4 regions of the Pantoea ananatis PA13 genome follow, and region 4 is predicted to be linked to each of the others. Evidence: predicted binding sites of a transcription regulator. Region 4 holds the regulator's gene; each other region holds the start of a gene.
The links. Region 4 encodes Fur, which represses iron uptake genes when iron is present. Its sites were predicted from a motif close to ATAATAATGAGAACNACTATCAA; they were not measured.
Positions count from the first base shown of each region.

Region 1: the regulator Fur is predicted to act here: its motif matches at 6,428-6,450, upstream of feoA (ferrous iron transporter A).
Region 2: the regulator Fur is predicted to act here: its motif matches at 1,339-1,361, upstream of fhuE (ferric-rhodotorulic acid/ferric-coprogen receptor FhuE).
Region 3: the regulator Fur is predicted to act here: its motif matches at 5,918-5,940, upstream of efeU (iron uptake transporter permease EfeU).

Region 1 is NC_017554.1:4,226,727-4,234,881, forward strand. It holds gene PAGR_RS19995 (glycosyltransferase family 2 protein) at 1-282, opposite strand, end outside; gene PAGR_RS20000 (oligosaccharide flippase family protein) at 685-1,989, opposite strand; gene PAGR_RS20005 (glycosyltransferase family 2 protein) at 1,986-2,984, opposite strand; gene feoB (Fe(2+) transporter permease subunit FeoB) at 3,847-6,168, opposite strand; gene feoA (ferrous iron transporter A) at 6,168-6,392, opposite strand; gene cspE (transcription antiterminator/RNA stability regulator CspE) at 6,826-7,038, shown strand; gene PAGR_RS20025 (methyl-accepting chemotaxis protein) at 7,601-8,155, shown strand, end outside.
Region 2 is NC_017553.1:54,411-62,565, forward strand. It holds gene PAGR_RS21780 (H-NS family histone-like protein) at 1-292, opposite strand, end outside; gene fhuE (ferric-rhodotorulic acid/ferric-coprogen receptor FhuE) at 1,470-3,683, shown strand; gene PAGR_RS21790 (non-canonical purine NTP pyrophosphatase) at 3,897-4,457, shown strand; gene PAGR_RS21795 (SIR2 family protein) at 4,454-5,248, shown strand; gene PAGR_RS21800 (YebG family protein) at 5,385-5,711, shown strand; gene PAGR_RS21805 (cupin domain-containing protein) at 6,045-6,383, opposite strand; gene PAGR_RS21810 (methyl-accepting chemotaxis protein) at 6,543-8,155, shown strand, end outside.
Region 3 is NC_017554.1:1,955,189-1,963,343, reverse strand. It holds gene PAGR_RS09165 (acyl-CoA dehydrogenase family protein) at 1-1,144, shown strand, start outside; gene phoH (phosphate starvation-inducible protein PhoH) at 1,213-2,001, opposite strand; gene efeB (iron uptake transporter deferrochelatase/peroxidase subunit) at 2,579-3,868, opposite strand; gene efeO (iron uptake system protein EfeO) at 3,868-4,989, opposite strand; gene efeU (iron uptake transporter permease EfeU) at 5,039-5,866, opposite strand; gene putP (sodium/proline symporter PutP) at 6,057-7,541, opposite strand; gene putA (trifunctional transcriptional regulator/proline dehydrogenase/L-glutamate gamma-semialdehyde dehydrogenase) at 7,985-8,155, shown strand, end outside.
Region 4 is NC_017554.1:3,256,676-3,264,830, forward strand. It holds gene ybfF (esterase) at 1-146, shown strand, start outside; gene ybfE (LexA regulated protein) at 313-597, shown strand; gene fldA (flavodoxin FldA) at 720-1,250, shown strand; gene fur (ferric iron uptake transcriptional regulator) at 1,586-2,029, shown strand; gene PAGR_RS15350 (hypothetical protein) at 2,090-2,485, opposite strand; gene glnS (glutamine--tRNA ligase) at 2,717-4,384, opposite strand; gene nagE (N-acetylglucosamine-specific PTS transporter subunit IIBC) at 4,536-6,563, opposite strand; gene nagB (glucosamine-6-phosphate deaminase) at 6,889-7,689, shown strand; gene nagA (N-acetylglucosamine-6-phosphate deacetylase) at 7,750-8,155, shown strand, end outside.

The DNA.
Region 1 (8,155 bases), 970 kb from region 4:
GTCGTCGGAATCGATAAAGATAACATAGTCACCCGATGCCGCTTCCAGTCCAGTATTGCGGGCGACGCTAACCCCGGCATTATCCTGAGTAATGACTTTAAAATTATTGTACTGTTTGAACTCCTCAAGGATCGCAGCGCAGTTATCTTTACTGCCATCATTGACCAGAATGATTTCATAATTTTTAAATGTCTGGAGAAGAAGGCTTTGCAGCGTACGCATCACCGTTTTCTCGGCATTATAAACCGGTATTATTATACTGAATAAATATTTATCATTCATTTTAAAACCTCGTAACCAGCATACGTCATGGCACTATCGGACAGAGGAAAACTGGCGCTGTTTAGTCGCCTTCATTCCTTATCTCCCTGGAGAAAATGAGCTTTTTAATTATTTATAAATCCACGATCACAGTATAAAAGCGCTAAATTAAACTGACTATAAACAGGTATAATTCCGGCAACGAAGATCAGTAATTAACCTTAATCAAATACTGTAGATAAAATAATGAATAAAATAATAAAGGCATACGTACGCCTCCCGCAGGTTTGCAGGATTATAAAAATAATATTTATCTGAAGCCTACAGATAATCGACGAGGAAATTAAATCTCAATGAATGTATTTCAATATGATGAAAGGTATTATTTCTCAAAAATAATAATACCTTTCATAAAAGCTTAACTTAACGGCCAGAAAACAGGGTACGGTTAATCAGGAACCATAATTTACCCGGCTGGATGAATATTTTATGAATATTCATCATCGGCTGACCACGGAAAAAATAATTAAGAACGGTGAAAGCCATAAACTCGGTAATGACAACGCTTATCGCCGCTCCGGTGATGCCAAACAGCGGCACCAACGTTACCGTCGTTGCCAGACACACGGCCAACACACAAAACGTTTTTTTGATCAGATAACGATAACCGTTGTACTTGATGATGAATCTGTCCATTACGCTGCTCAGCACACCGAACATGGCACCAACGCTTAGCAGCACCATGGGCGCAATTGCTTCGGTGTAGGCCGCCCCATAGAAATGCGCAATAAACCACGGGCCGACAAGGATGATGCCAAGGATCACACCAAGTGAGACGGCAATGACCAGCAACTGCAGTTTTTGGGCCCGCACCACGGCCACGTCAGGATCGCGTTCGGCAAACAGAGCCGGATAGAAAGAAGCCAGCAGCGCATTAGGCAAAAACACCCACGCCACTGACAACGTCATCGCGACCGAAAAAATACCCGCCTCTTTCAGGCCTAAAAACCATGAGACGCTGAGCTGATTCAGTCGGGTGTAAATGGTAATCGCGATAACCGACATCACCAGCGAACGCCCGGCCTGAAGGATATAGCGGCTGTAACGGCGAATATGGCTCAGCCTGGGAAGCGGCGGTCGTACCTGAGAATGCCTGTGATACCAGCCAAACACGCAAATTTTAATGACGAAAGGAATAAAAGTCGCCAGTACAATCGGAATCGCCAGCAACTCAGGTTCGAGCTGGTAGTACGAAATTCCATAGCGAATGCCCAGACTGATGAGCAGACCGGTCAGATTCGCCATGACATTCAGCCTGGCATTCAACACCGCTTCGTTATAGATGTTAATCAGGTCGATAGCAGAAAACAGGCAGGCCAGCGCGGCGGCGCAGATAAAGACAAAAGCCTGAGCACTCATCTCCTCACGCATCACGATGATGCCAATCACAGACAACACGCAGTAGATGGCAAAGACCAGCATGACGGCGGGCACCATAAGCCGGATGCCAGAGCGGTGGTTCTGCGCAATGCGTTTGAGCAGAATGACGTCGCAGCCCATCATGGCAACCGACTGGATAAACTGGAATATCAGCATCGAAATCGCGATGACGCCGAACGTCACAGGCCCCACGTATTTCGCCACAAAAGAGGTGACGAACATCAGCCCAAAGACGGCAACCAGCTTCTCAATAATCATCCACAGGGAGTTTTGTAGCTTCTGTTTCACGACCGTGCCCTCAGCACATTCTGTGCGAAGTGACGCAGCCCCGATACCAGCCGCGGAGACAGAAAGAAAAAGGTGAAGTACAGGCTCCATGCATCCGGAATGACACCGGCGGCGCAATAAGCACGGTAATTTTTACGGTAGAGATCGATATATTGCTTAACAAACGCAGCGTTGAACTCCCTACTGTGCAGTGCTTTGTAAATGTGCGAAGCGGTCACCTTCAGGAACAAAAAGTAGTAAAAGCGTTCATGGGGGCGCAGCAGCAGCATTTTAATTCCGGCAAACGCCCTGACATAGGTGAAGTGTTTTTCTTTAAGATCCGAACGCGTGGCAGAGTTTCTTGATTCGACATAGTGATAAACCACACGACGGCTAAACACGACCTGCCCGTGGCGCGCAGCAGACAAATAACTGATGACAAACAACAGATCTTCAAAGTTAAAGATATCTTCACGGAAGCGCAACTGCTGCTGCTGCACGATGTCTCGGCGAAAAAACTTGTCGCAAAGACCGTGCCTGGGCGTGTGATACAGCAGTTCACTTATCGCCTTATCCGCACTCATACAGCGCTGTGTGTCGTTTTCTGTTACCTCTGACAGAGGTTCCCCATCATGAGAAAACGTACGCGATTCGCCTACGGCCAAAATTGCATCGTCCTTCATGAGCATCAGCCAGGTATCAAGTACACGTGGGGGCAGGAAATCGTCAACATCAACGAAAGAAATAAAGGTACCCTTTGCGGCGTCCAGCCCACAGTTACGCGCTGAAGAAACCCCGCCATTAGGCTTATCGATGATCAACACACCAGGATAATTCTGGTATTCATTCAACAGTTCAAGTGAATTATCGCTGGATCCATCATTCACCAGAATCAGTTCACAGCGCTCAGCCTGTGGCTGCTTAAGAATACTCTTAACGCAGCGCGCAATAAATTCGGCGCCATTGTAAACGGGCACAATAAATGACACTAAAGGGCCCTGCTGATTATTAATCATATAACCTCTGGTGTGACAAATTTATTAAAATGAAATGCAGAGAGATGGCCAGTTAGTCCCAACTATATTTTATTTGAACAATTTTTGGCTACTCTAAATCAGTCGTATGTAGGCACATCGTCAATTTTTGTATCAAAATGTTTTAAAGAACTCCAGTGATAAAAAAAACCCAAAAAAACAAAACAATAACAGATAAATTAGGAGTATTCTGTAATTTATAAAGGACCTGGAATACCGTCTGAAATGCACAAAGAATGGTATATTCCACTTTACATAAATGCGGATCGTTTTCGCAATAAGCCGGCTCTACAAACCGCCCCACAATGCGAAATCAGGACTCTCTTAATCGTAGTCTTACTGGGAGGAAGTGGGGATTCTGTCTCAGGAATAAGAATATCCTTATAATAGCCATCAAAATGCTAAAGGCGGCATAACTAAAAAACCAGCAAAGTCCACAACTAAATAAATATATAAAGCAGAAGACGCCATCGTGTTTAATTAACGTTTAACTTCATGCATCGATGTATTGAAGATATATCGCCACGCTAAATATTCACGTGGCTGATATATCGAATACTCTTTTTTGCTTAAACAACCTGTTTTTTTAAACATCACATTTTGGCCGGTAGCCGTCATGCTCACACGGGCCTATGAGCACGCACTATGTATTGTACCTAAATCGAAACAGGCTGAGGGCCAATCAACTGCCGCGTGATTAAGGCTGTTGTCAGCGGGCACAGTGGTTTTCAGGATCGGGGCAACTGACAACGCCCTGGCGTCGGACCATCAGTACCATTGCGCCCATCACGCCAACAGCAACAGAGGCGAGTTCCGGGCGCTGATTCGTCGCACGGCAAACGCCCTAACCTGTATGCTGATGTTTGGCGCATCCCTGGCAGCCCCCACAACCCACTGAGGTTGCCGCGCTGGAAAAAGGCGTCACCTTCACGCGCGTGCTGAATCGCCGCAGCAGAACAAACACCACAGCGTTGACCATTACGACACCGATCAGGCAAAGCGCACTCACGCCAGGGTGGCTGCGGAAGCTGACGCTCTGATAAAACAGCGTGGCGACGGAATAGGCGACGTTTAAACCCCAAAAGAATGAAAACAGCATCCAGTTTCTTCCAGCCTCGCGGGCAATCGCCCCCATAACCGAGACGCAGGGCACGTAAAGCAGCACAAAAATTAAGTAGCTGTAAGCGGCAAAGCCGTTGCCAAACTTCGCACTCATCACGCCCATCTGCCTGGCATTTATTTCACTGTCTCCTTTGCTGGCCTCGATAGGATTTGCCAGCGCGCTCAGGCGAAACGCCGCTTGCAGACTGTTGCCGGTTTCTGTGAGTGCGTCGCCCAGCTCACCTAACAGATCAAAGTGCTGCGGATCAAAGGCACCGCTTTGCACATCTTCTCCGACATAGAGGCTGTTCAGCGTTCCAACCACCACTTCCTTTGCCATAATGCCGGTGACCAGGCCCACAGTGGCCTGCCAGTTATCCGGAGTGATCCCGATTGGCCGCAGTGCCGGCGTGACGACTTTGCTGGCTGAGGCCAGGGCGGACTGGTTGATATTGTCCACCGTCGATCCGTTAAACGAAAAGCTGCTGAGCAGACCGATAACCATGCTCACTAAAATGATGACCCGTCCGGCACGGATGATAAACATTTTCAGGCGCTGCCAGGTCTGGATCAGCAGGCTCTTGAGATGGGGACGGTGATAGACGGGCAGCTCCATCACAAACGGAGACGCTTCTCCACGCAGCAGCGTATGTTTCAGGATCAACCCGGTGATAATCGCCACAGCAATGCCCAGCACGTAAAGGGAAAAGACCAGGCTGGCGCTGTAAGCCCCAAAAAACGTGGCGGCAAATACAGCAAAAATGGCCAGACGAGCGCCGCAGGACATGAAGGGCGCAATCAGCACCGTAAGTAAGCGCTCACGGGGTGTGTCGAGCGTGCGGGCGCCCATAACGGATGGCACATTGCAGCCAAAGCCGACGATTAAGGGAACAAAGGATTTACCGGGCAGGCCCAGCGACTGCATCAGGCGATCGATAACAAATGCCGCACGCGCCATGTAACCGGAATCTTCCAGAAAAGAGAGAAACAGATACATTAGGCCAATCTGCGGCAGAATCGGTAGCACGGTATTGATTCCGGCACCGATTCCCTGTGCCAGAAACACCGTCACCCAGTCGGGAAAGTGAAAGTGAAAACCCAGCCATTGCGTGCCATGAATAAACAGCGCCACCGAACCGCTATCGAATAGTGGCTGGAGGGCGGCACCAATATTGATCGACAGAACAAACATCAGGTACATCACACCCAGAAAAACTGGAATACCTGCCCACCGGTTGAGCACGATGCTGTCCAGTCCTTCAGTCAGCGTGCCCGGCGCCGACTGCTGAATATTACTGACGGCGGCACAGAGCGTCGCAATGGCCTGATAACGGCTGTCGGCGATCACCATCGCCGGATCGCCGCCAGCCGCCTCAACAATCTCGGGCAAATGCGCTACGGCCGCAGGACAAACCTCACGACTGTGAACATCGCCTTCCAGTAGCTGTAACGCCAGCCAGCGCTGTTTTTGCGCGCTGATATCGCCGGGCATCATAGCGCGGAGCCGGGAAATCGCTGCTTCGATCCCGGACGGGTACACCACCGGCGGCGGCGCGATCTCTTTTTGCCAGCTATCAATGGCGTCTTTCAGCTTAGCGATGCCGTCAGCACGGGTAGAAGTCAGGGTGACAACCGGACAGCCCAGACGGGCTGAGAGTGCAGCGATATCAATGCGAATGTTATGGCTGGCCGCAATGTCCTGCATAGTCAGCGCCACAATGCAGGGAACCCCCAGTTCCAGTAACTGAAACGTCAGGAAAAGATGGCTCTCCAGGTTTGAACTGTCGATCACGTTCACAATCAGGTCGGCGTGATCGTCAAACAGGTATCGGCAGGCGATGCTTTCATCAACAGAGCCGTCCGCCGAACAGGTGGTGAGCGAGCGGGTGCCTGGCAAATCCACCAGTCGCACATCCGTTGTGGCGGTAAAAAACTGCCCTTCTTTACGTTCGACAGTGACGCCAGCCCAGTTGCCTACGCGCTGACGTGCGCCAGTAAGCTGGTTAAACAGCGTGGTTTTGCCGGTATTTGGGTTGCCAATCAGGCCTAGAGTCAATGTTTTCATCAGCGTATTTCTTCCAGCATGACGGACGCCAGGTCCTGCTGCCTGACCGCAAGGCTCACGCGACGCGTGCGGACCTGCACGGGATCGCCCAGCGGTGCGATCCGAACGACCTCAATCAGCGTGCCGGGTAACATGCCCATAGTTAATAATTTTTGCCGCCAGGCGGGATGAATAGAATGTTGGTATCCCCTGATGCGATAGGTTGTACCTGGTGTAATTTGCATGGCCTTATCCGTTCCGGTAACAGCAGAAAGGGATTATACAAATGATAACTATTCTTGTTTATTGATCTGGATGGGCAGAACCCCAGGAAAGCAGAAATGAATGTGGTGGAGGCGATCGGGATAAGCGGGCCTGTTCAACAACGGGCCGTGGCGAGCGCAAGGCCGTGCGCTGGCCGGGTTTGTTACATGGCCGCCTGCCTGTCTGACTTAAATAAAATTAAACCTTGCTTAATACGTTCAACCTCTATAGTGTAGCGACATCGGTTTGGAACACAGACCTTATGAAAGCAGTTTTAGTAAAGCAGTCCTCAGTTCAAGCGTCATTCCCAGATGCCCTTCTTCATGAGCCTCCTCCTAAGTGCCCAATAAGTAAAATCTGCAAAACAGGCCATCTTCGTCACCTTGCGTGGCTCAAAATGAAAAGGACACATCTATGTCAACTAAAATGACTGGTTTAGTAAAATGGTTTAACGCTGATAAAGGCTTCGGCTTTATTTCTCCTCAGGACGGCAGCAAAGATGTATTCGTACATTTCTCTGCTATTCAGAGCAGCGATTTCAAAACATTAGATGAAGGCCAGAAAGTGGAGTTCTCAATCGAGAACGGCCCTAAAGGTCCTTCAGCTGGCAATGTTGTTGCTCTGTAACAGCTGATGCCCTCACGACCGCTTACGATAGCGATGATGGCAACAGCCTGAGCAGTTAAGTCGTTGTGAAAAGAACCCGCCTTGTGCGGGTTTTTTTATGCCTGTCATAAACTGCATTCGCCCTTGCTGCAGCCTTCCAGAATATTGTTCGCCCTCCATTGCGCCAGCACGCCTGACATCCGCTAACCTCTGCATCGCTTGCACGAATAACGCCAGTGGGAGAAAAGCGCCGGGCATCAGGTTTTCATTATTATTTCAAAGCGTTATTATATTCACGTGAAAATACAGGCATCGGGTGTGCAAAATAACGACGCATGGGCGCAAACCGTGGACCTTTTTATTATTGTCAGATCACAATAATGTATCTGATGGTACATTTTAGCCGCGCTGCCTTTTATCATTGAGACGATGTTCCCCAAGGGCTCGCTAACATTTTCTCTCTTCAGAAAAGCCGCTTTTATTTCTTAGTTATTGTCATAGATCACATTATTTAGCGCGTCACTATTAAGCTAATCATTTTAATACCGATAAACCTGTATCACCTTTTATCGGGATTACTGCAATGCTTAAAAACCTTAAAATCACGACGGGTATTGTTGCCGTGTTATTTCTGTTTAGTGCGCTATTGACCATTACGGGCTTTCTTTTTTATTCCTCTGTCAGTCAGGCCGGGCGAAATTTCTCTCATACTGAACAACTTACGCTACAGCAACAGCAGTTGAGCGACAGTGTACAAACGCTGATTAAAACCCGCGTGACGATCAGCCGCGTGGCGATTCGCTTCCTTAAAAACCAGAAAGATCCGGCGTCACTGGCGTCTATTGCCAAACTGCTGGAGGTGGCAAAACAATCCGCCGATAAAGCTGATGAGTATTTCCAGGCTTATAAGACCGCACCCGCATTACCGGGTCAGCATGCTGAGGTGACAAAAAATGTCGAGGCGGCTTACAACAAGATGCACGAAACAATGCTCGCCTCAGTAGACTTCCTGAAAAATAATAACTATCAGGGTTACGGGAATCTTGATGCGCAGGAAGCTCAGGATAATCTGGATAAGGCTTATCAGACATGGCGCAGTACGAACTACCAGTTAATGAAGCAGATCGCCGCTGAAAAC
Region 2 (8,155 bases), on a different replicon from region 4:
CGGTATATTGATATTTAGCCGGGCGCGGAGCACGTTTAGCTTTTGTTTTAGTTTCTGTAGGTAAATCCATCAGCTCAGAAATATCGATGCCGTCATTCATCAGCATTTCTTTATATTTAGCCAGCTTGTCTGCTTTTTCACGCAGCAGGGCTTGCTCAGCTTCTTCTTCTTCACGGCGTTCAGCGACAACGACAGAAAGCTTTTCGAGCATCTCATTTAACACATCAAGCTCAATTTCCCGGGCTTGTGCACGTAAAATACGAAGGTTATTTAATGCTTTGAGCGCATCCATTGATTAATCCTTAAATTACAGCGAATATTTTAAACAGAGCCATTCTACGAAAAATATTCCCAGAAGGAAATATCTCTTCAGGCCGAAATGTACAAATTTGTTACTGTAAAGATTATTACTGACTTTCAGAACCTGAGAAACGGCATAAAGTTTAGGAATACATTGATGTTTTAAACATATTTAAACCGCCTCATGCCAATGAAAGGCGAGCAGGTTCTACACAACATGAATTATAGAATCTCTTTTTTAAGTTAAAAAATCAATGAAAATCAAAACCTAATACCTGGCTATCTTGATTTGTCGTCACGTTGTAAACCTGGAATGATGTGATTTGTCTCGTCAGAGAGAAATGATAACGTATAGTTAATAATAGCCACTCTTAAATAAAAACTGGTCTGAGCGGACGAAATGCCTTACTAAAAAAACCGCTATTGAGGATAACGTTTTGTTATATGTAAATCCTGATTTTGATGCCAGACATCCCTCGAACCTTCCATAACCCGACCGTTGCAGCTGTTGGCTGCTTTGCAAAGATGAGAAACGGCTTTACCCGATCTGAGAAAAATAGCATTCCGGATTTCGCAATTACACAAACCCGATAAAGCAACCTGTAACCTGTGCCAGGCTTCATGCCAAGCTGAACGTTTTCTCTGTCAACCCAACGGCCATAAGTCTGTATTATCTGAACATAAGCGAAGCGTCAATAAGGGCAATAACGTTCACATCACCGTTGTCAATAACAGCCTTTACCCATTTTTTCCATATTGTTTAAACCTGCAGTCCACCTGTCTCAGATAATGACCGCATTATATATAAGGAAAAAAGACATAAGCGAGAGTGAGAAATAATTCTGTTCACACAGGGGTAAAACGGATGGCTCAAAAATATCCAGGCCAGCTAATTTCAGCGTTACGTCACGCGCTCGGGTTCAGAAGTACTGTGCCCGACTTGCGCTAAAACATCTGCATTATCAACAGAATACACACATCGGCTTTTCTGACGCTTTTAAAGATAAATGTTAACAATAACTTGCAATGATAATCTAAATGAGTATATTTCTCATTTGTTTTTACATGTTATTGTTTTTGTCCTTATTCCTGATGGCCAGCCCGCACGGTAGTTAACTGGGACTGATGCAGGGCAGTGGCAGCTAAAAAAAAGAAAACGAGGCGTTAGAATGTTTCTGAATATCCCCCTCCTGAACAGGGATCGCGTGAAGGCCACTTTTCCTCTGGTTCCCTCACGCTTATCACTTTTGGCAACCCTTGTGGCAGGCGTATCTTCACATAATGCGTTTGCAGAGACGCCATCGGATGTGAATACGAGCAACCCGACGCTTATCGTTACTGCGGCTGAACAGCCGGTTTCCGAAAATACTTCCTCGGACTACAGCGTACCTGTTACCCGCGCGGGCAATAAGTTACTTTCGACCGTGCGCGATATTCCTCAGTCTGTAAGCATCATCAGCGCGCAGCGCATGAAAGACCAACAGCTACAGTCGTTAAATGATGTTCTCGACAACACCACGGCTATTCAGACGAGCACAGCGGATATGGATCGTAAGACCTATTATTCTCGCGGGTTTTTAATCGACAATTACCTGATTGACGGTATTCCTACTGTATTCGAAGAACGCTGGAATTTGGGTGATGCACAGACGGATAGCGCATTATATGAACGCATTGAAGTGGTCAGGGGTGCAAACGGGTTATTGACCGGTGCCGGTAATCCTTCCGCTGCCGTTAACATGGTACGTAAACATGCCGACAGTCATCAGTCAGAAGGCGAGATATCCGCCAGCTATGGCAGCTGGAATAAACAGCGTTACGTTATGGATGTGCAGTCCCCGTTGAATGCTGCAGGAAATGTTCGAGGCAGAGTGATTGCGGGTTATCAGGATAATAATAGCTTTATTGAGCGTTATGGTGCTGAAAAGAAATTTGTTTATGGGGTGATTGATGCCGATCTCAATGACGCCACCACATTATCTGCAGGCTATGAATTTCAGCAGCTGAATACTGACAGCCCAATGTGGGGCGGTTTACCGCGTTGGTACACAGACGGTAGTAAAACCCATTTTCGTCGCGGCTTTAATACCGCCCCTGACTGGACTTATAACGATAAAGAGAGCAGAAAACTCTTTGCCCGGCTCAAACACACTTTTGCAAGTGGATGGCAATGGACCCTTAACGGCACCCATGATCGGTCAACGCTTAACAGCAAAATGATGTATATCGCCGGCTATTTTGACAAAAATACGGGTGCAGGCGTTTCTCCCTATGCGGATTATCCTGTCGTTGCGGGTACGGGATATAATGCAGCCAAACGTCAAGTCGATGCTGTGGATACCTTTGCCAGTGGGCCTTATCAACTCTTCGGGCGCACCCATGAATTAATGGTCGGTGTTAGCTACAGCAAACAAAAAAACACTTACTACGGTACTTTTGCGAATATCTCGCCAGAAGAATTGGGGAATTTTAACCTTTTTGACGGCCAGTTCCCGGAAACGGATTGGGCGGCGCGCACCCTGTCCCAGCAGGATATTACCCGACAAAGCTCGGGCTACCTTGCCACCCGTATTTCACTGGCGGATCCGTTAAATCTGATACTGGGCGCACGTTACACCCGTTGGAGCAAAAATACGCTGACCAACGATATGGAAAAAAATAACATCACGCCTTATGCGGGTCTGATTTATGACATTGATGAGAACTGGTCAATGTACGCCAGCTATACTTCCGTGTTTCAACCGCAGTCATATCGTGATCTCTCAGGTGCCTATCTGGCGCCGGTTATTGGTAAGAACTACGAAGCCGGCGTTAAATCTGACTGGTTCGACAGCCGCTTGACCACGTCACTCTCGGTCTTTCGGGCTGAGCTGGATAATGTGGCACAGACCACCGGTCGCATTATTCCGGGTACCACCGAGTCAGCGTATGAAGGCAAAAATGGTACGGTAAGCCGAGGAATTGAATTCGAAATTAACGGCGCAATCACAGATAACTGGCAGATGACCCTGGGAGGCACGCGTTATATTGCCGAACAGCGTGATGGCACGGCGGTAAAACCCGACTTACCGCGAACGCAGTTAAACGTCTTTACGCGCTACCGTTTACCCATGTTCCCTGATCTGACTGTGGGTGGCGGAGTGAAATGGCAAACGCACGTCTGGAGCGATAATTCGGCACCGGAAGGAAACGGAACGTGGCGTGCTGAGCAGGGCAGCTATGCGTTAGTCAATTTATTTAGCCGCTACCAGGTGACGAAAAATTTTGCTGTTCAGGGCAATATTAATAATCTCTTTGATAAAACCTATGACACGAATGTTGCGGGGGACATCGTTTACGGTGAACCCCGCAACGTCTCTGTGACTGCCAGCTACCGTTTCTGAAGACGCGGACTTTCACCAGTGAGCGCCTCACCCGGGGCGCTTGCTTCCCCTGCTTTTTCCCCTTCGGCCCGGCGCAAATCGCTGATCCATCACGTTTTGACGTAATTGCCAGGCCAGAAAGTCAGGGATTTGCGCTACACTGACCAGCGTTAATCCTCCATTCTGCCGCTATGATAGCGCTGTCTGAGGCAAACTAATTCACCTGGAAGAAGTATGAAAATCAGATTCCTTTCGGCTAATGAGCAAAAACTGGCGGAGGTGCGTGAAATCCTGGAGCCAGTGGGCGTCGAAGTCTTGCCGATCGCTCGTCGTATTGAAGAAATTCAAACAGAGAATGAGCTGGATTTGGTGCGGGACAAACTCACAAAAGCCTTCTCAATTATTGGGCGTCCTCTCTTCGTTGAGCATACCGGACTTTATCTCGATGGGCTGAATGGCCTGCCTGCGGGGCTGACGCGCATATTTTGGAACCGGCTGGATGCCGATCGTTTTGCCTCCCTCGTTAATGGCCTCGATAGCCAGGGCGTCACGGCCAAAACCGTACTGGGCTATTGTGACGGGCGCAAAATGTATCAGTTTTACGGCGAATTACGTGGCACTATTGCCTCAAAACCGGCGGGCCCGCGTGGTTTTCAGTGGGACTGCGTGTTTATTCCTGAAGGCTACGATCAAACCTTCGCTGAGATGGGCGACAAGAAAAATGAAATCTCAAACCGTCGCATTGCACTGGACCGCTTCGCGTCCTTCTTAAAAACAGCACGAGGCGTGGCATGAAACCTGAACTGAAGCGGGCTTATGACTCCGGTAAGCTGATACTCTTTGCCGGTGCAGGCCTGTCCCGCAATCTTGGCCTGCCAGAATGGCATGAGCTCATTGCCCATCTGGCCAACGAGCTGGGGTACGATCCCAAAATTTTTAATACCTATGGTACGCACCTTTCCCTGGCCGAATACTATAAGCAAAAAAAAGGATCGCTAGGGCCGTTGAGAAGCTGGATGGATCGCGAATGGCATCGACCGGATATTGATGTTCGTAGCTCTGAAATTCACACCATGATCACGCAGGGCAACTTTTCGCGTATCTATACCACCAATTATGACCGCTGGCTGGAAGCGGCACATGAGGCGCACGGTGTGCCTTACTCAAAAGTCGCGAATGCGGCCGATCTGGTGTCATTAACTGAAGACAAGCGCCACATCATTAAACTGCACGGCGACTTTGATGATGATACCTCCATCGTTTTAGATGAAAGCAGTTACTTTGAGCGCCTCTATTTTGATTCGCCGCTGGATATCAAACTGACCCATGATGTCATGGGGAATTCGGTGTTGTTCGTGGGCTACAGCATCAGTGACTTTAATATTCGTCTGCTGTTTTATCGCCTGACCAAAATGTGGGGGCGCACGGGCCTGGCCACTGCGCGCCCCAAGTCGTACCTTTTCACTAACCGCAATAACCCGGTGGCAAAAGAAGTGCTGGGTCAGTGGGGCATTGAAATGATCGTCTCTGAAGAAGACGATCCTCGAAAAGCCCTGGCCGATTTTATGCAAGCGCTTCTGGCGTGATGCGCGGGGCGGGGCTGACCACGTCGTTGTAAAATCTGAACCGCATGTCAGGTTTATCGGGCGTGGTGATTCTTCTCTGGAAAATGCGGATTACTGTGGTATGCTGTATAAATACACAGTATCTGAGGGCAAAACTATGGCTGTTGAGACAAAATTTGTAGTGGTCAGAAAAGGTGAAGAGAAGATGACATTTGCCAACAAAAAAGAGGCTGATGCCTACGACAAAATGCTGGATATGGCGGAAGCGTTCACCGACTGGTTGCTGACTCATCAGGCGGAGATGGGTGAATCTCAGGCTGAAACACTCGGCCTGTTGCTGGCAGAACAAAAAGACGCCGTGCAGCACATTCTTCGCACCAGTAAACTGCCTCAGTCAACCTCAGGCGGTAGCGCCCCTGAAGCGACGGATGCTGATCATGCGCCGCAAAGTGACAAGAAAGTCCGCGCCGTCAAAGCCGCCTGACCGGTTTATGCCGGAAGCCTGCTTCCGGCATAACCACTCTCGTTTCCTGTCTTTTATCCGTCAATGACCGACTCAGCGTGGGTCTTTTGATCCTTCTCAGCGAATCAAATGCGTCACGGCAAAAGCATAGTGATGAAGGTATCTGGCCATGCACGTCATGCAAAGTACATAACCATGCAACCAGCCTGATTTGTTTAGCATGAATGGGTTCCCGGTTCAGTTATGCCTGGTTAGAAGAGGGCACAGACTGCCATTGAATCCCCGTCTATATATTGTTTCATATCAATACTATTCAGATCAGTAACGGATTTCTGCGTATTATTATGGCCATGTTCAGGTCAGATCGGTCCGATCGCCTCGGGTCGTCGGATGGGAAATAACTAAAAAAGTGACACTGTCACTTCCGTCGTTACGTGCCTGATGTTTCGCACCCGGTGAGATCTCAATGCCTTGCTGCGCCTGCAGGAGATGCACAATGCCCTCAATTTCCATCGTCAGCTCTCCCTCTAAAACGAAAAAGAACTGGCGAGACTGAACGTGAAAGTGTCGGGTTTCAGCAGTCGCAGGCGGCATATGTTCATGAATAATGCTTAAATCCTGGCGTTTCAGCAGATGCCAACCATCACAGTTATTTCCCCAAACATAATGTTCTGCGTTGTCTTTCGAAATCATAAATCCTCTTTTTGCCCGCAACGGATAATGTGAGCCGATTCTGGCTTTGATTCATCTTATTAAAGTTAAATTCTGGCGCGCCGATAGTTATTCCAGGGACATGAAAGATTGTATCTGACAGGGTGGTTAATTTAGCCGGTGTATTCCAGGGGAATCAATATGACCACTCAACCCATTAAAAAAACCATGAGTACCCGCACGCAGATGCTTCTTGCGGGCGGCCTGACGATTACGCTTGGGTTTACCGTGACGATTGGTGTTCTGAGCTGGCAGTCGGCAAAAGAACAAAAAACGCTGGCCGAACATTATCTGCAGCAGATCGCTCAAAGTCGCGGGCTGCAAATTCAACAAGAGCTGAGTTATGCCCTTAATATGGCGCACAGCTTAGGCCAAAGTCTGATTGCTCTACCCAAAGCGGGCATTAACGATCGTAAAGTCGCTGACAGAATCATGGAATATTCACTCAGAGCCAATCCTGATTATCTCTCGATGTCTGTGATTTTTGAACCCAACGCGTTTGATGGTCGTGATGCTGAATTTGCAGGTCAGAGCGGACAGCCGCCACAGGGCCGTTATGCCTGGTTTGTTGACCGCGATCAGGCCGGTAATTACGCCATGCATCCGTTACTGTCCTTTTTAACGCCGGGTCAGGGTGATTATTATCTGGTTCCCCAGCAGACAAGAAAAGATACGCTGATTGAGCCCTACAGTTATGCCTACAATGGTATACCAACGTTATTGACCTCTGTAGCCTCACCCATTATCGATCAGGGTAAACTTTACGGCGTGGTGACTTCCGATATCTCCCTTGCCTCACTACAAAAGAAAGTTAACCAGATAAAACCCTGGCAGGACACCGGTTATGCCCTGTTGCTCTCTAACACAGGCAAAGTCGTTTCCTCGCCAGATAAAGATGAGGCGGGCAAAGCGTGGAAGGGGGAAAAAGACAATTTCACCCAGCAAATTGTGGAACATGACGACCCGGTGCTGGGCGAAAAAGCCATGTATACCTGGTATCCGGTCACGGTAGGCAATAGCGATAAGCCCTGGTACGTTGGGATTGTCGCACCGGTCAGCCAGGTGATGGCTGCGGCGAATCGCCAACTTTACTGGGCTATCGGACTAATGCTGGTAAGCATACTGTTAGTCGGCGCGGTGCTGGGGCTCTTGTTCAATCGCAAAGTCATGCGTCCGCTCGGCGGCGAGCCTGCAGAGGCAGCCAGAATAGCGCTGGCGGTTGCGGAAGGTAAGCTCAGTAACCGCTTTCACGTTGCACCGGGCGACAACAGCAGCCTGTTTTATGCGCTGCATACCATGCAAAGCCAGCTGCAATCTATTGTGGGCCAAATCAAAAATGCCAGCGCGTCGGTGCGAGAAGGGGCTAGCGAGATTGCCAGTGGTAACCTCGATCTGGCATCGCGTACCGAACAGCAGGCGGCTGCGCTGGAGGAGACTGCAGCCAGCATGGAGCAAATCAGCGCAACGGTTCGCCTGAATGCCGATAATGCTCAACAGGCCACGAATCTGACCGAAAATGCCACCTCAATCGCCAGCCGGGGCGAAGCGCTGGTTGGGCAGGTGGTGCAGACGATGTCACAGATTGATGACAGCTCGAAGAAAATTGGTGACATTACTACGATGATCAACAGCATCGCCTTCCAGACGAATATTCTGGCCCTTAACGCTGCGGTTGAGGCGGCGCGCGCTGGCGAGCAGGGACGAGGCTTTGCTGTCGTGGCCTCTGAGGTGCGTAATCTTGCGCAGCGAAGTGC
Region 3 (8,155 bases), 1.3 Mb from region 4:
CGCCGAAGGCGCTGCCGATCGCGAACGGAATCGTACCCTGCTTCACGAGCCGGTTCGCTGGCTGAAGGCGGCGGGTTTTGGCACACTGCGTATTCCACAAGCAAACGGCGGATTGGGTGCCTCGCTGCCACAACTGTTCCGCTTACTGACCGAGCTGGCAGAAGCGGATTCTAACCTGCCTCAGGCGCTGCGCGCGCACATGGCCTTTGTCGAGGATCGTCTTAACCAGCCCGACAGTGAGGCGCGCCAGCGCTGGTTTAATCGGTTTATCGACGGTGATATTGTCGGGAGCGGCTGGAGTGAAACAGGCAGCGTTCGATTAGGAGACGTGAATACGCAGGTGTCGCCCGCCGCCAACGGCTGGCGGCTTGAGGGCGAAAAATTTTACAGCACCGGCACGCTGTATGCCGACTGGATTGATGTTTACGCTAAGCGTACGGACAACCAGCGCGATGTCATTGCGGTGGTCAGTACACATCAGGATGCGGTAGTGCGAGAGGATGACTGGGACGGATTTGGTCAACGTCTTACCGGTAGCGGAACCACGCGTTTTCATCAGGCCGTTGTGGAACCTGCCCATGTCTATGATTTCAGCGAGCGCTTCCGATATCAAACCGCCTTCTATCAGCATGTCTTACTGGCGACGCTGGCCGGGATCGGCCGGGCTATCGTGCGGGACGTGTCACAGGGCGTAGCAAACCGAAAACGAATCTACAGCCACGGTAATGCCCGTCACGTCAGCCAGGACGTGCAGGTCTTGCAGGTGGTGGGACAGATCAGCAGTTGGATATGGGCAACCGATGCCGCCGTGCAGCGGGCCACGCACGCGCTGCAACAGGCTTTTGATACGCACGTTCAGGGACAAGATGAAACGCAGATTCATGCCGCCAACGTCCAGGCAGAAGTGGAGGCTGCGAAGGCGCAGGTCGTGGCCGTGGATTGGGTGACGCGTGCGGCCAGTGAGCTGTTTAACGCGCTTGGCGCGTCAGATACGCGAGTGAGTAAAGCGCTGGACCGTCACTGGCGCAATGCCCGAACGATTGGCTCGCACAATCCGGTGATCTATAAAAGCCGTAACGTGGGCGACTGGGAAGTCAACGGGCGCGATCCTACCTTTATCTGGCAAATCGGCAGCGGCGAATAGCGCCCCATCACGGAGATAAAAAACCCGGCCGAAGCCGGGTTTTGGTCGCTACATGACTCAATCGAACGCTAGCTGTAAGCATGCAAAGTGCGCTGACACAGCGCGGAACGCACGCAATCCTCTTTGCCAAAACGGACAATGCCCACCATCTCGTCCTCTTCAAAACGCGCCAGCGCGTCCGCGAGACCAGAAGGCACCCCAGCGGGCAAATCGCACTGGGTTATATCGCCGTTAACAATCACCGTGACGTTTTCGCCAAGGCGGGTCAGAAACATTTTCATTTGCGCAGCGGTAACGTTCTGCGCTTCATCGAGAATCACCACTGCATTTTCAAAGGTACGACCGCGCATATAAGCAAAGGGCGCGATTTCAACTTTGCCAATTTCGGGACGCAGACAATATTGCATAAAGGATGCGCCAAGACGTTTAACCAGAATGTCGTAAACCGGGCGGAAATACGGGGCGAATTTTTCTGAGATATCCCCGGGAAGGAATCCCAGATCTTCATCCGCCTGCAGCACCGGGCGCGTAACGATAATCCTGTCGATATCCTTATGAATCAGGGCCTCTGCCGCTTTCGCAGCACTAATCCAGGTTTTGCCGCAGCCTGCCTCGCCGGTAGCGAAGATAAGCTGTTTTGATTCTATGGCGTTGAGATAGTGCGCCTGAGCTTCATTGCGGGCTTCAATCGGAGCACGATCGCGCACATCGCGCGCCATGCCAATCGAGTCCAGCCCACCCATTTGCACCAGCGAAGTGACCGATTCTTCTTCACGCTGACGATGACTGCGGGAGTCATTGCGAAGCACTCGTCTTGCTTCTCGACGCGCTTTGATCACTGCTTTCTGTCTTCCCATAGTGGCACCTTACAGTTGGTTTCATTTCCCGCTCAGGCAACAAGCCCGATGCGATTACGTGAACGCTTTAGAGGTTTCAGTTGGCTTCCTTTAGAGCCGTGACAGGCCATGACGATTGATATCCGGCAGCAAAACAGCCAGGCCGTATACCGGTAAAAAAGGAGTGAGGTTGAAAAGAGAAAACACATTGCGGTGTAAAAGCGGTTGAGGAAGAAATCTCCTCACGGGTAAATGCGATATTTTTTACTGCTGAACGGCTGTAAAAACATCTATCCATGCGCGAACTCCAGTGTGAGACATCAACACGCCCGATTACGCTTTCATAGTAAAGTGAACCATCTTATTGGTATTTTGCAACAGTATTTTCACTTTCTTGAAAAATAAATATTCAACCGTGCGTTATCGCCAACCTTACTTAAATTAAATTACGCAAGTATTACAGAGAGTTAGTTTATTTTTCAATGCGGCATCAACGGTTTAAAACGGAGCGCGAAAACACTGGCGGGAGATAAAAAACCTGAGACAGAAATACGGCACACTGGGCGGTCAGGCACAGAATGCCGTGATTAAAATTTAATCAGCTTTCAAGTAAGGACTGGCCCAAATAATGATTTTCATTGATAACGCCGGGTAATACAAAAAAGTATCCGCCGCCAAAGGGACGTATATACTCTTCCAGCGCTTCACCATTCAGACGGTTTTGTACGGTCAGAAAACCCAATTCTAAATCATGTTGATAACAAACAAACAGCAAGCCCATTTCCATCTGGCCTGACGCTGAAATACCCGCCGAATAACTGTAGCCCCGGCGCAGCATCAGGCTGCTTTCGGTCGCAGGCGTGCGCGGGTTCGCCAGCCGAATATGCGCATCCAACGCAATGACATCGCCATCAGGATCCTGGCGATAATCCGGCACGTCGTGCTCGTTTTTCATGCCCAGTGGTGCGCCGCTTAATTTCTCGCGACCAAAGATCGTTTGTTGCTCACCCAATGGCGTGCGATCCCACATTTCCACATGAAAACGGATCAACCTTACTGCCTGATAACTGCCGTGACGGGCCCACGCGGGTTCCGCCTGCTCTTCCGTTACCCACAGCAGCTTATCCATCAACGCCATGTTATGCGTATCGGGATTGGCCGTGCCGTCTTTAAAACCCAGCAGATTAATGGGCGTTTCTTTTCCCGCGCTGCGCGCGGCATGATCGGAAATAAAACCTTCCCGTCGCCAGCGAATGCCGAGCAAATCGGGCGTATGTTTCACCACATCACGGAGTGCATGAATCACCGTGTCCTGCGTGTTAGCACAGATTTGCAACAGCAGATCGCCGTGGCACTGATTTGCATCCAGAGAGTCGTTAGGGAAACGGCTCATGGCCTGCAGTTTGGCCGGCTTAAGCGCCGCCAGACCAAAGCGCGAATCAAACAGGGAATGACCGACGGAAACCGTCATCGTCAGGTTGTCCGGGGCAATCTCGGCGCCCAGAATGCCTGAATCCAGCGGCGGCAGCTGTGGGTTGGTCACCGCGGGCGCCATCCCGCCCCGGGTCAGAAACGCGATGCGCTGCGTAAGCAGTTTGAACAAACGCTGCAGTTCCTGCTTATCGCGGGTCAGCACATCGAACGCGACCAGCATCATTGACGCCTGCTGTGGCGTCGTAATGCCGGATTGATGCACGCCATAAAAGGGCTGCACTTGCTGACGCGCGTTCGGCGTTACCGTGCCGGGCGAAAAGCTGTCCGGGTTTTCGGCGGCCGCGGCATGAAACGGACACCCACCGCTGACGGCCGCCGCGCCGCCCAGCATCCCCAGTCCTTTCAATAAACGGCGGCGCGATGGCTGGCTTAACGCCTTATCCTTATCCATCATCAATCCAGGCCTAAGGTGCCACGCAGCAGAGAAAGATCTTCCGCCAGGGCAGTAATCGGCCCTTTCAGCGCGGTTCGATCGGCTGGCGTCAGTTTTTCATACGATTCATAACCCTGACCGCTGCGGTATTTATCCAGAATCGCGTCAACTTTCGCGAAATTGGCATCCACTTTTGCCAGAAGCGCTGGATTTGCCTGCTTCAGGATGGGGCGCAACAGCTCGACAATTTTTTGCGCGCCATCCACGTTCGCCCGGAAATCCCACAGGTCGGTACGGCTGTAACGATCTTCTTCGCCGGAGATTTTACTGGAAGCCACTTCTTCGATCAGCCCTGCGGCGCCGCCCACGACCTTGGCCGGTGGGAACGCCAGCTCGCTAACGCGTTTCTGCAAATCGCGCACGTCGTTGTTTAACTGCTCGGCATAGCCCGCCATATCTTTGGTGCTATTATCGGCAAACAACGCTTTCTCAAGCCGGTGAAAACCGGTGAATTTCGGGTCTTCAGCCTTTTTCTCATAATCATCTTCACGGGCGTCAATGCGACCATCCAGATCGGAGAACAGCTCAGCTATCGGCTCTATACGTTCGTAATGCTGGCGCGTGGGGGCAAACAGCGCTTTGGCTTTTTCGATATCTCCGGCTTTCACCGCATCCGTAAAGGCCTGGGTTCCCGCCACCAGCTGGTTGACTTCGTCCGTCACGTAGGCTTTGTAGGCGTTGATTGGCCCCGCCAGCTGCATCAGTTCTGTTTTACCTTTCTGTACGTTTTTGCCCGCGCCGCCCTGGACAATCAGCTTGCCTTTCGGGTTCGTCAGCAGGCCGCAGGTCATTTCATATTCGCCCGCTTCAAGGTTGGCGGTCAGTTTTTGACTGAAGCCGGGCGCAATATTTTCGCGCTCCTCAACCACCATCACCCCTTTAAGGATTTCCCATTCCAGCGCCTTTTGGCTGTTGTTTTTGATTAGAAACTGAGTCTTGCCCGCCTGAACCGTCAGTGACATCGGTTCACACTGCTTGTCCGTGACACTCACGCTAACCTGTGGAATGGCTGCAGCCAGTGTGGAGCCGGAAACCGCCAGCAGCGAAGCCAGCACCGCGTGACGACGAAAACGCTTCTTCATATTTTTCCCTATTCAGTCAGAGGCGCGCCTGACGCGCCTGGTAAACGCGTTAGCGCGCAGCGGCTGAGGTTCCAGCACGTGCAGGCATAACAAACAGTAATAATGCCGGAATCAAATAAAGCAGCCAGACGGCCACTTCACTTACGCTGGGGGCTTCCTGATAACCCAGAATGCCTTCAAGCAGCGTGCCAAACAGTGAATGGGTCGATAAGGTGTTACTCATATCGAAGGCCACCTGCTGAAAATGGTTCCACAGCCCGGCTTCATGAAAGGCACGGATAGCGCCAGCTGCCAGCCCCGCGGCCACCAGAAGAATAAAAAGGCTGGTCCAGCGGAAAAAGTGCGCCATATTCAGACGAACCCCGCCCCAGTAGATCAACATGCCCAGCACAACGGCCGTCGCCAGGCCAAGCACGGCCCCCAGCGGCGGCGCATAACCGACGTCCTGAGTGAAGGCGGCCAGTAAAAAGAACACTGACTCCAGCCCTTCCCGGGCGACGGCAAGAAACACCATCAGGACCAGGGCCAGGCCGCCCCCGGCTGATTTCTGTAAAGCCTGATCGACCGCCTGCTCAAGTTCCAGCTTGATATTGCGCGCCACCCGGCGCATCCAGAACACCATTGAGGTCAGGATGACGACCGCGACCACCGCAACAATGCCTTCAAAAAGCTCTTGCTGCTTCTGAGGAAACTCCCCTGTGGTTTGGTTAATGACGATGCCCAGCGCAAGGCAAAGCGCAGCGGCAATAAACACGCCCGCCCACATGGCAGGGAACCATTGTGTGCGCTGCGTCCTTTTCAGGTAGCTGGCAATAAGGCTCACGATGAGCGCTGCCTCCAGGCCTTCACGCAGCATGATGAGAAAGGGAACAAACATCGCCGACCTCTTAAATGTTAAGCAGCGTAAATGGGACGTAAATTTACGTAAAAACGAACGATACCGATTATCATTACCACTCAGAAAAAAACAAGTTCCTCCGTGAAATAATTTCGTAACTGTCTGTGCCAGACGCAGGCCAAAAAAAAGCCCGCCCTTTACAGGGCAGGCTTTTCAACACGTTCACGCCTTATTTAGTCTGGAATTCTGCCTCGGCAGCATCGAAGCGTTCAATGGCCGCTGCAGAAGGTTCCCGGCCTGCCAGGCTGAAGACCACAATGGCGATACTGGCAAAAATAAAGCCCGGAATGATTTCATACAGGCCGAGCCAGCCATACTGTTTCCATACCAGTACCGTGACCGCACCGACAATCATTCCCGCCAGCGCACCGTTGCGGTTCATGCGTTTCCAGCACACGCCAAACAGTACTACCGGTCCAAATGCCGCGCCAAAACCGGCCCATGCGTAGCTGACCAGGCCTAACACCCGATTTTCGGGATTCGACGCCAGCGCGATGGCCACTAACGCTACCAGCAGCACCATGAGGCGCCCTACCCAAACCAGTTCTTTCTGGCTGGCATTCTTGCGTAAAAAGCCTTTGTACAAATCTTCCGTCAGCGCACTGGAGCAGACCAGCAGCTGGCAGCTGAGCGTGGACATGACCGCCGCCAGAATGGCAGACAGTAAAATACCGGCAATCCACGGATTAAACAGAATACGTGCCAGCTCAATAAAGACGCGCTCTCCATTCTGTGAAACGCCCGCAGCCAGAGAAGGATTATTGTGGAAATAGGCGATCCCAAAGAAGCCCACGGCCACCGCGCCCGCCAGACAGAGAATCATCCACGCCATGCCGATACGGCGCGCGGTACGAATGGAACGATGTGAATCCGCCGCCATAAAACGTGCCAGGATATGAGGCTGACCGAAATAGCCCAGTCCCCAGCCCAGCAGTGACAGCACGGCCACGAAATTCAGGCCTTTGAACATATCGACGTTTTCAGCGTTTTTGGCCTCAATCACCGCCATCGAATCGCTCCAGCCACCCACGGCGATAACCACGATGACTGGCGTCAGGATCAGCGCGAAGATCATCAGGCTGGCCTGAACGGTATCCGTCCAGCTCACCGCCAGGAATCCGCCCACCAGGGTATACAGAATGGTGGCGGCGGCACCGGCCCAGAGGGCGGTGGAGTAATCCATACCAAAGGTGCTTTCAAACAGACGCGCGCCCGCTACCACGCCTGATGCGCAGTAGATAGTGAAAAACACCAGAATCACCACGGCAGAAATGACCCGCAAGATTTTGCTGCGATCTTCAAAGCGGCTGGTAAAGAAGTCAGGCAGCGTCAAGGCATTATCATGATGTTCCGTCTGAACCCGTAAGCGCCCCGCGACAATCTTCCAGTTAAACCATGCACCAATAATCAGGCCAATGGCGATCCAGCTTTCAGAGATACCGGAAAGAAAAATGGCACCCGGCAATCCCATTAGCAACCATCCACTCATATCGGAGGCTCCAGCGGACAGCGCAGTCACGACACTGCCCAGGCTGCGTCCGCCCAGAATATAGTCGTCGAAGTTTTTCGTTGAGCGCCAGGCAATAAAACCGATAAGCACCATCCCAAGGATATAAATTAAAAAGGTCACCAACATTGGCGTACTTACTGTCATTTGTTTCTCCGTTATTATCCGATCTCTTGAGAGAAATCTTTTTCCTGCCCCCCTCGGAACGTGAAGGCGTCAGGCTGTTACCGCATCAAGAGAAAGCGATTTCCCTTAAGGCGCGGTATCCTGCCGTAAAGGCACGGCGCACACAATGCATTTAACACATCCGTCACATCAGTTTCACCTCTCAATCCCTTTTTAATGCTCACAGGTTGCGCCCGCTCACAATAAAGTTGCACCTTTGCAATGATTTCACCCTTTAAATTGAATGAGGTTGCAACTTTGGCGAGTTTTTTGCAGCAAGATTTGTGCCGCTTTTAAATGTTAATTAAAAAAGGGGTTTCAAAGTGTGCAACCGAGGTCACATTTAACCTGGTTGCACAAAGTTGCAACATGGGTAATAGTGCAGCCCATGCTCTGGTCAAAACCGTTTTAAGGAAGAGAAAATCATGGGAACAACAACCATGGGGGTGAAGCTGGATGAAGCCACCCGCAACCGTATTAAACTGGCGGCGCAGAAACTCGATCGCACGCCACACTGGCTGATCAAACAGGCGATCTTTAATTATCTGACCCAGTTAGATGCGGGTGAAACGGTGGATGAGATCCCCCTGCAGCTT
Region 4 (8,155 bases):
CTTATCTGGATAATCAGTATCGTGACGCGTTACTCAGGCAGTTCCCGGCCGCGCATGCACATGTGATCGGTGGTGCTGGTCACTGGGTCCATGCTGAAAAACCTGATGCCGTTTTACGCAGTATTCGACGCTTTTTTGCGCTTTAAAACATCTTAACTGGCTGTAAAAGTTTAAGATTGGCGTCCGCGGTTAGCCTGGAGTATGATGGCGCGCTAAATTTTTGCCGTAGGCGCGGTTGCCCGCGGGAAGAGTCAATACTTTAATCTGCGCAGCGGAAACGTCTCGTTCGCGCCCACTCAGTTGTACTAAGTCATGGCAAAAGAACACACTGACCGTACGACGCTCGATCTGTTCGCTAACGAGCGTCGCCCGGGTCGCCCAAAAACCAGTCCGCTTACGCGTGATGAACAACTGCGTATCAACAAACGCAATCAACTGAAACGTGACAAAGGGCGCGGACTTCGTCGTGTCGAACTCAAAATGAACAGTGAAGCCGTTGAAGCGCTGAATATGCTGGCTGAGCAGCGCAATCTCAGCCGCAGCGAATTAATTGAACAAATGCTGCTGGCACAACTCAAACTGGACTCACGCGGGTAAACCGCACACAGAAACAAATGTCGCGGCTTTACACATTCCGCCCTTTTGCGCGGTCTGCTATCATTTGCTGAACAGGCTCCGGCATTCATTCTATCATCAGGATTTAAGAGGTTATTTTACCCATGGCAATCGTAGGCATCTTCTTTGGCAGCGATACCGGTAACACCGAAAACATTGCAAAAATGATCCAGAAACAACTGGGTAAAGACGTTGCAGAAGTTCACGACATCGCGAAAAGCACTAAAGAAGACTTAGAAGCCTTTGACATTCTGCTGCTGGGCATCCCCACCTGGTATTACGGTGAAGCCCAGTGCGACTGGGATGACTTCTTCCCGACGCTGGAAGAGATCGACTTTAACGGCAAGCTGGTTGCGCTGTTTGGCTGTGGCGATCAGGAAGATTACGCAGAGTACTTCTGTGATGCCATGGGAACCATTCGTGACATCATCGAACCTAACGGCGCCATCATCGTGGGCCACTGGCCGACCGAGGGTTACCACTTCGAAGCGTCAAAAGGCCTGGCTGATGACAACCACTTCCTGGGTCTGGCTATTGATGAAGATCGCCAGCCAGAGCTGACCAACGAACGCGTTGATAAATGGGTTAAGCAAATTTTTGATGAGCTGCAGCTCAAAGAAATCATTGAAGCCTGATCGCGCTGAGCTCAGTGTGGACGCAGGTTCACACTGGGCAAACGGCTTTTCCTATAAAAATAATAGCTACATTTTTGTAACTTTCCCCATTTAATCTGTAGAATACCCGCATCGATCATCTGCTTATTTCCCTGGAACTGAGATGACAAAACGCGAAATGCGACTCGTCCGCTTTCCATGCCATGCGCAGCGAACATCGCCGCTGGCGCATCGCAAGGACATCGGTTTTCATTTCAGCGCATCAGTTCTATAATGAGACGCAAATGAGAATGGCGGTCGATCGACATACAGGCTACGTGCCACAAGAGTGACTAAAGTAACAGGACAATATCCGCATGACTGACAACAATACCGCATTAAAGAAGGCTGGCCTGAAAGTCACATTGCCCAGACTCAAAATTCTGGAAGTGCTTCAGGAACCTGCATGCCATCACGTCAGCGCGGAAGATCTGTATAAACGCCTGATCGACATGGGCGAAGAGATTGGACTGGCCACGGTCTACCGTGTGCTTAACCAGTTCGACGATGCAGGCATCGTGACCCGCCACAACTTTGAAGGCGGTAAATCGGTGTTTGAGCTGACGCAGCAGCACCATCACGACCACCTGATCTGTCTGGATTGCGGTAAAGTGATTGAATTTAGTGACGAATCCATTGAGACGCGTCAACGTGAAATCGCGACCCGTCATGGTATTAAGCTCACCAACCACAGCCTGTACCTGTACGGCCACTGTGCACTGGGCGACTGCCGTGAAGACGAAACGCTGCACGACAAATAAGCGCTTTCGGGTACAAAGTAAAAAAGCCGATGTTCACATCGGCTTTTTTATTGCTGTCGCTCAGGTCACGAGCGTTTCCTGCAGGTAGCGCCAGCGTGGAACAGAGGTGGTGCAGTCCAGAATCGCCAGCGAAATACGGCTTTTATTTTCACCATTCATCATCTGCAGTTCGCGATACTGAATCGTCACTTCGTTCGCATGCTCAGAAAGAATTACATGCTCACTGGTCGCAATGCGCATCCCTTCCCTTGCCCCCTGCAGTCGTCGAAAAAGATCTTCAACCTGATCCAGATTCAGCTGTTTTCCCTGCGGCGTGACCATCTTAAAATCGGGATGAAAGTGCGAGAGCAGCAGATGAAAACTGTCGCTACCATCCCGAACATGATTAAAAATATGTTCAATAAGCTGATGTAACACGACAACGCTATGTTTGGCTTCCTGTGCAAAAAGTGTCATTTTTTCCTTTTAAACCCACAAACTGATACTTCAGAGGGTTAGCGTACCTGAAAAAAAAGAATTAACACTGGGAAATTTATTAAAAAAATTAAACTGAGAGCGGTTCCACAAAAATAAAATTAATACTCTGACTCTGCTCAGGAGAAACGTCGGTACTAAAAAAAATCGCCGCAATAAAAAAGGGCGATAAGTCGCCCTTTCGATTACCCTGCGGTCAACATCACACAGAAATTATTCGCCGATTTTCGCCCAGGTATCGCGTAAACCTACCGTGCGGTTAAACACTAACTGTGAAGGGGTTGAATAAACGCTGTCGGCACAGAAGTAGCCTTCGCGCTCAAACTGGTAAGGCGCGCTGGCCACCGCATCACGCAGGCCGGGTTCAACGAAGCCCTGTTTGACTTCCAGCGAGTCGGGATTAATCGTGGTCAGGAAATCGTCTGCCGCGCCAGGATTGGGTACGCTAAACAGGCGATCGTAAAGACGGAACTCAGCGGGCAGCGCATGTTCAGCGGACACCCAGTGAATCACGCCTTTAACTTTACGGCCGTCAGCAGGATCTTTGCTCAGCGTATCCACATCACAGGTGCAGTAGATGCAGGTGATATTGCCTTCTTCATCTTTCGCGATGCGCTCGGCTCGGATCACGTACGCATTACGCAGGCGCACCTCTTTACCCAGCACCAGGCGTTTATACTGCTTGTTAGCTTCTTCACGGAAATCGGCCCGATCGATCCAGATTTCGCGGCTGAACGGCACGTCGCGCGTCCCCATCTCCGGTTTGTTAGGATGGTTCGGCATGCTAAGCACTTCGTTATGGCCTGCCGGCAGGTTTTCCAGCACCAGCTTAACCGGATCCAACACCGCCATCGCGCGTGGCGCATTTTCGTTGAGATCGTCGCGGATACAAGACTCCAGCGAGGCCATTTCAACAATGTTGTCCTGCTTGGTGATACCAATACGCCGGCAAAACTCACGGATTGAGGCCGCGGTATAACCACGGCGACGCAGGCCGGACACGGTTAACATACGGGGATCGTCCCAGCCTTCCACATGCTTCTCACTGACCAGCTGCGTGAGTTTGCGTTTTGACATCACCGCATATTCAAGATTCAGGCGCGAAAATTCGTACTGACGTGGATGAACCGGAATCGTGATGTTGTCCAGCACCCAGTCATACAGACGGCGGTTATCCTGGAACTCCAGTGTACAGAGTGAATGCGTAATGCCTTCCAGCGCATCGGAAATGCAGTGGGTAAAATCGTACATCGGGTAGATGCACCATTTGTTGCCGGTTTGATGATGTTCAGCAAACTTAATGCGGTACAGCACCGGGTCGCGCATAACGATAAAGCTGGAAGCCATATCAATTTTTGCACGCAGACAGGCTTTACCTTCTGCAAATTCACCGTTGCGCATTTTTTCAAACAGGGCAAGGTTCTCTTCCACGCTGCGATCGCGGTATGGGCTGTTTTTACCCGGCGCGGTTAACGTTCCCCGGTATTCACGAATTTCTTCAGGGGTCAGTTCATCAACATAGGCAAGTCCCTTTCCGATCAGTTCAACCGCATACTGGTAAAGCTGATCAAAATAGTCAGATGAATAACGAACGTCGCCACTCCACGAAAAACCCAACCACTGCACATCACGCTTGATGGACTCAACAAATTCCATATCCTCTTTAACCGGATTGGTATCGTCAAAACGCAGATTGCACTCGCCCTGATAGTCTTGTGCAATACCAAAATTCAGGCAGATTGACTTAGCATGACCGATGTGCAGATAACCATTTGGCTCTGGCGGGAAACGGGTATGCACACTGCTGTGCTTCCCGCTCGCCAAATCCTCGTCAATAATCTGACGAATAAAGTTAGTTGGGCGGGCTTCAGCCTCACTCATCTCAAAATCCTCAACGCGTAGAAAGGGTGGTTTATACCACGTAATATCCGGGTATGATCCACAAAGCGTTGCAGAGAAACAACCGTTTGTTGGGCGTTTAAAATAAAAAAGGCAGGAATCGCTTCCTGCCTTTTGTTGTCGATACAGCGAATTAGCCTTTAATTTCATACAGCGGGGTTTCACCCGCGATCACCTGGCCCTGCGTCAACAGCGTTAATCCTGCGAAGTCTTCAATATTGCTGACCACCACCGGACTTATCATCGAGCGGGCATGAGCGTTGAGATAGTCAAGATCCATCTCCAGCACCGGCTGACCTGCCGTAACCTGAGCGCCCTCTTCCACTAAACGGGTAAAGCCCTGACCGCCCAGCGCCACGGTATCCAGCCCCATGTGCACCACGATCTCCACCCCATTTTCACTTTCCAGGCAGAACGCATGGTTAGTGTTAAAGATTTTCACCACGGTGCCCGCAATGGGGGCCACAACGCGCTTGTCGCTGGGTTTGATTGCCACACCGTCGCCGACCGCTTTACTGGCAAAAGCCTCATCCGGTACGGCATCCAGCGGCACAATTTCACCGCTTACGGGCGCCACTAAGGTCGCGATAACGCGTTTTTCACTGTTTAACACAGCCTGAGGTTTCACGTCGCTGGCCGCAGCGGGTGCGCTGGCGGTAGCGGCTGCAACCGGGCCTTTCACCAACACTTTTTTCATGGCCATGGCGATACTTTCAGCCTGTGTGCCGACGATTATCTGAACGCTCTGCTTGTTCAGGCGGATCACACCTGAGGCACCCAGGCGTTTCGCCACGCCTTCATTAACCTGCCCGGCATCCTTCACATTCAGACGCAAACGCGTAATGCAGGCATCGATCGCGGTTAAGTTGTCTGAACCGCCCACCGCGCCAATGTAACGACGCGCCAGAGATTCGGTCGCGCTCTCACCGTTGTCGGTAGTATCCACATTCACGTCATAACCATCGGTTTCATCGCCAGCAACCGCCAGTTCACGGCCCGGCGTCATCAGGTTGAATTTTTTGATGGTGAAACGGAACACAACATAGTAGATAACGAAGAACACCAGCCCTTGCGGAATCAGCATGTACCAGTGCGTCGCCAGGGGATTGCGGGATGAGAGCACCATGTCCACCAGCCCCGCGCTGAAACCAAAGCCGGCAATCCAATGCATGCTGGCAGCAATAAACACAGACAGACCGGTCAACACAGCATGGATGACATAGAGTACCGGTGCCACGAACATAAAGGAAAATTCCAGTGGTTCGGTAATGCCGGTAAAGAAGGCGGCAAAAGCCGCCGCCAACATGATCCCGCCGACCTTCGCCCGATTTTCAGGACGAGCACAATGGTAAATCGCCAGCGCTGCGCCGGGTAAACCGAACATCATGATAGGGAAGAAGCCCGCCTGATAACGGCCCGTGATGCCCGGAATAGCGGTGCCATTCGCCAGCGACTGTGCACCGCCGAGGAATTTAGGAATATCGTTGATGCCCGCGACGTCGAACCAGAACACGGAGTTCAGCGCATGATGTAAGCCCACCGGAATAAGCAATCGGTTGAAGAAGGCATAGACGCCGGCCCCTACCGATCCCAGCTTCTGGATATGCTCACCAAAGCTCACCAGACCATTAAAGATGACTGGCCAGATATACATCAGGATGAACGCGACCAGAATCATCAGGAACGAGACCAGAATCGGGACCAGACGACGGCCGCTGAAGAACGAGAACGCTTTGGGCAGTTCAACATGGCTAAAGCGGTTGTAGACTTCGGCTGACAGAACCCCAACCAGAATACCGACAAACTGATTGCTGATTTTCCCAAAGGCCGCAGGGACGTCAGCCACCGGTATTTTCTGAATCATCGCCACGGCGGCAGGCGAACACAACGTCGTCACGACCAGGAAACCAACGAAGCCGGTGAGTGCGGCCGCGCCGTCTTTATCTTTTGACATACCGTACGCCACGCCAATCGCGAACAGCACCGACATGTTTTCAATGATCGCGCCACCGGATTTAATCAACAGGGCGGCAAAGGCATTGCCCGCGCCCCAGCTGTCCGGATCGATCCAGTAGCCGATCCCCATAAGTATTGCTGCAGCAGGCAAAGTGGCGACCGGCACCATCAGCGCCCGTCCCACTCGTTGTAAATAACTTAACATTGACCCTTCCCCCTATGAACTGACTCTGTAGCTATGCTGCCGCTTAATGTTGTTATGTCAGCAGCAAGCCTCTTACGGCATTACACTCAATGCTGAGGAGTGTAATAACAATTTAATTCGCTTCACAAATTAATAGCTACTATCTGTGACAATTATCACCATAAATCGATTTTTAAGGTCACTCTCACTGGCTATAAAGGCAAACTTATTTTATGATGCGAAATATCAAGATGTGCGCTTTCTTACACCCTTTGCGCCTGCCACTTCAGGCCTGACCCGCGTATTAGCTGCACGTCTGACCGTTAACTCACATTCGAGGTGCAATATGAGACTGATTCCTTTATCCACCCCAACTCAGGTCGGCAAATGGGCGGCACGCCATATCGTCAATCGCATCAATGCGTTTAATCCCCGTGCTGACAAGCCTTTTATCCTGGGACTGCCCACGGGCGGAACGCCGCTGGAAGCCTATAAACACCTGATTGACATGCACAAAGCGGGCCAGGTCAGCTTTAAACATGTCGTGACCTTTAACATGGACGAATACGTTGGCTTGCCGAAAGAGCATCCGGAAAGCTATCACAGCTTTATGTACCGCAATTTCTTCGACCACGTTGATATCCAACCAGAAAATATCAATTTACTGAATGGTAATGCGCCAGATATTGACGCAGAATGTCGCCGTTATGAAGATAAAATTCGGACACTGGGTAAAATTCACCTGTTTATGGGCGGCGTTGGTAACGATGGGCATATCGCGTTTAATGAACCCGCCTCCTCTCTGTCTTCACGCACCCGGATTAAAACCCTGACGCACGACACGCGCGTAGCGAACTCGCGTTTTTTCAACGGTGATGTGGATCAGGTACCCAAATACGCGCTGACAGTCGGCGTTGGTACGCTGCTTGATGCCGAAGAAGTCATGATCCTGGTCACCGGGCACGTAAAAGCCCAGGCGTTGCAGGCTGCTGTTGAAGGGAACGTGAACCATATGTGGACGATTAGCTGCCTGCAGCTTCATCCTAAATCCGTGGTGGTCTGTGATGAGCCTGCCACCATGGAGCTAAAAGTCAAAACGGTGAAATACTTCCGTGAAATGGAAGCGGAAAATATGCAGGGCGTTTAACACAATCATTTCGTCACCTGCGGTTAGACGCGTTAACGGCAGGCAAGCCGGGAGAACAAGATGTACGCATTAGTGAACGGCCGTATCTACAGCGGCGATGACATTTTCGATCATCATGCTGTCGTCATCGCTGACGGCAAAATTGAGCGGGTTTGCTCTCTGGCAGCCTTGCCGCCAGAAATAGAACAGCAGGATGTTGGGGGCGCGATTATCGCACCCGGCTTTATTGACCTGCAGCTTAACGGCTGTGGAGGCGTGCAGTTTAATGACGATATCCATGCCATCAGCGTGGAAACGCTGGAAACCATGCACCGCGCCAATGTTAAATCCGGCTGCACCAGCTTTCTGCCAACGCTGATTACCAGCAGTGACGAACTCATGGTGCGCGCCGTCGAAACAATGCGCGCCTTTTTGCAGAAGTATCCCCACTTTCTGCTGGGATTACATCTGGAAGGTCCGTGGCTGA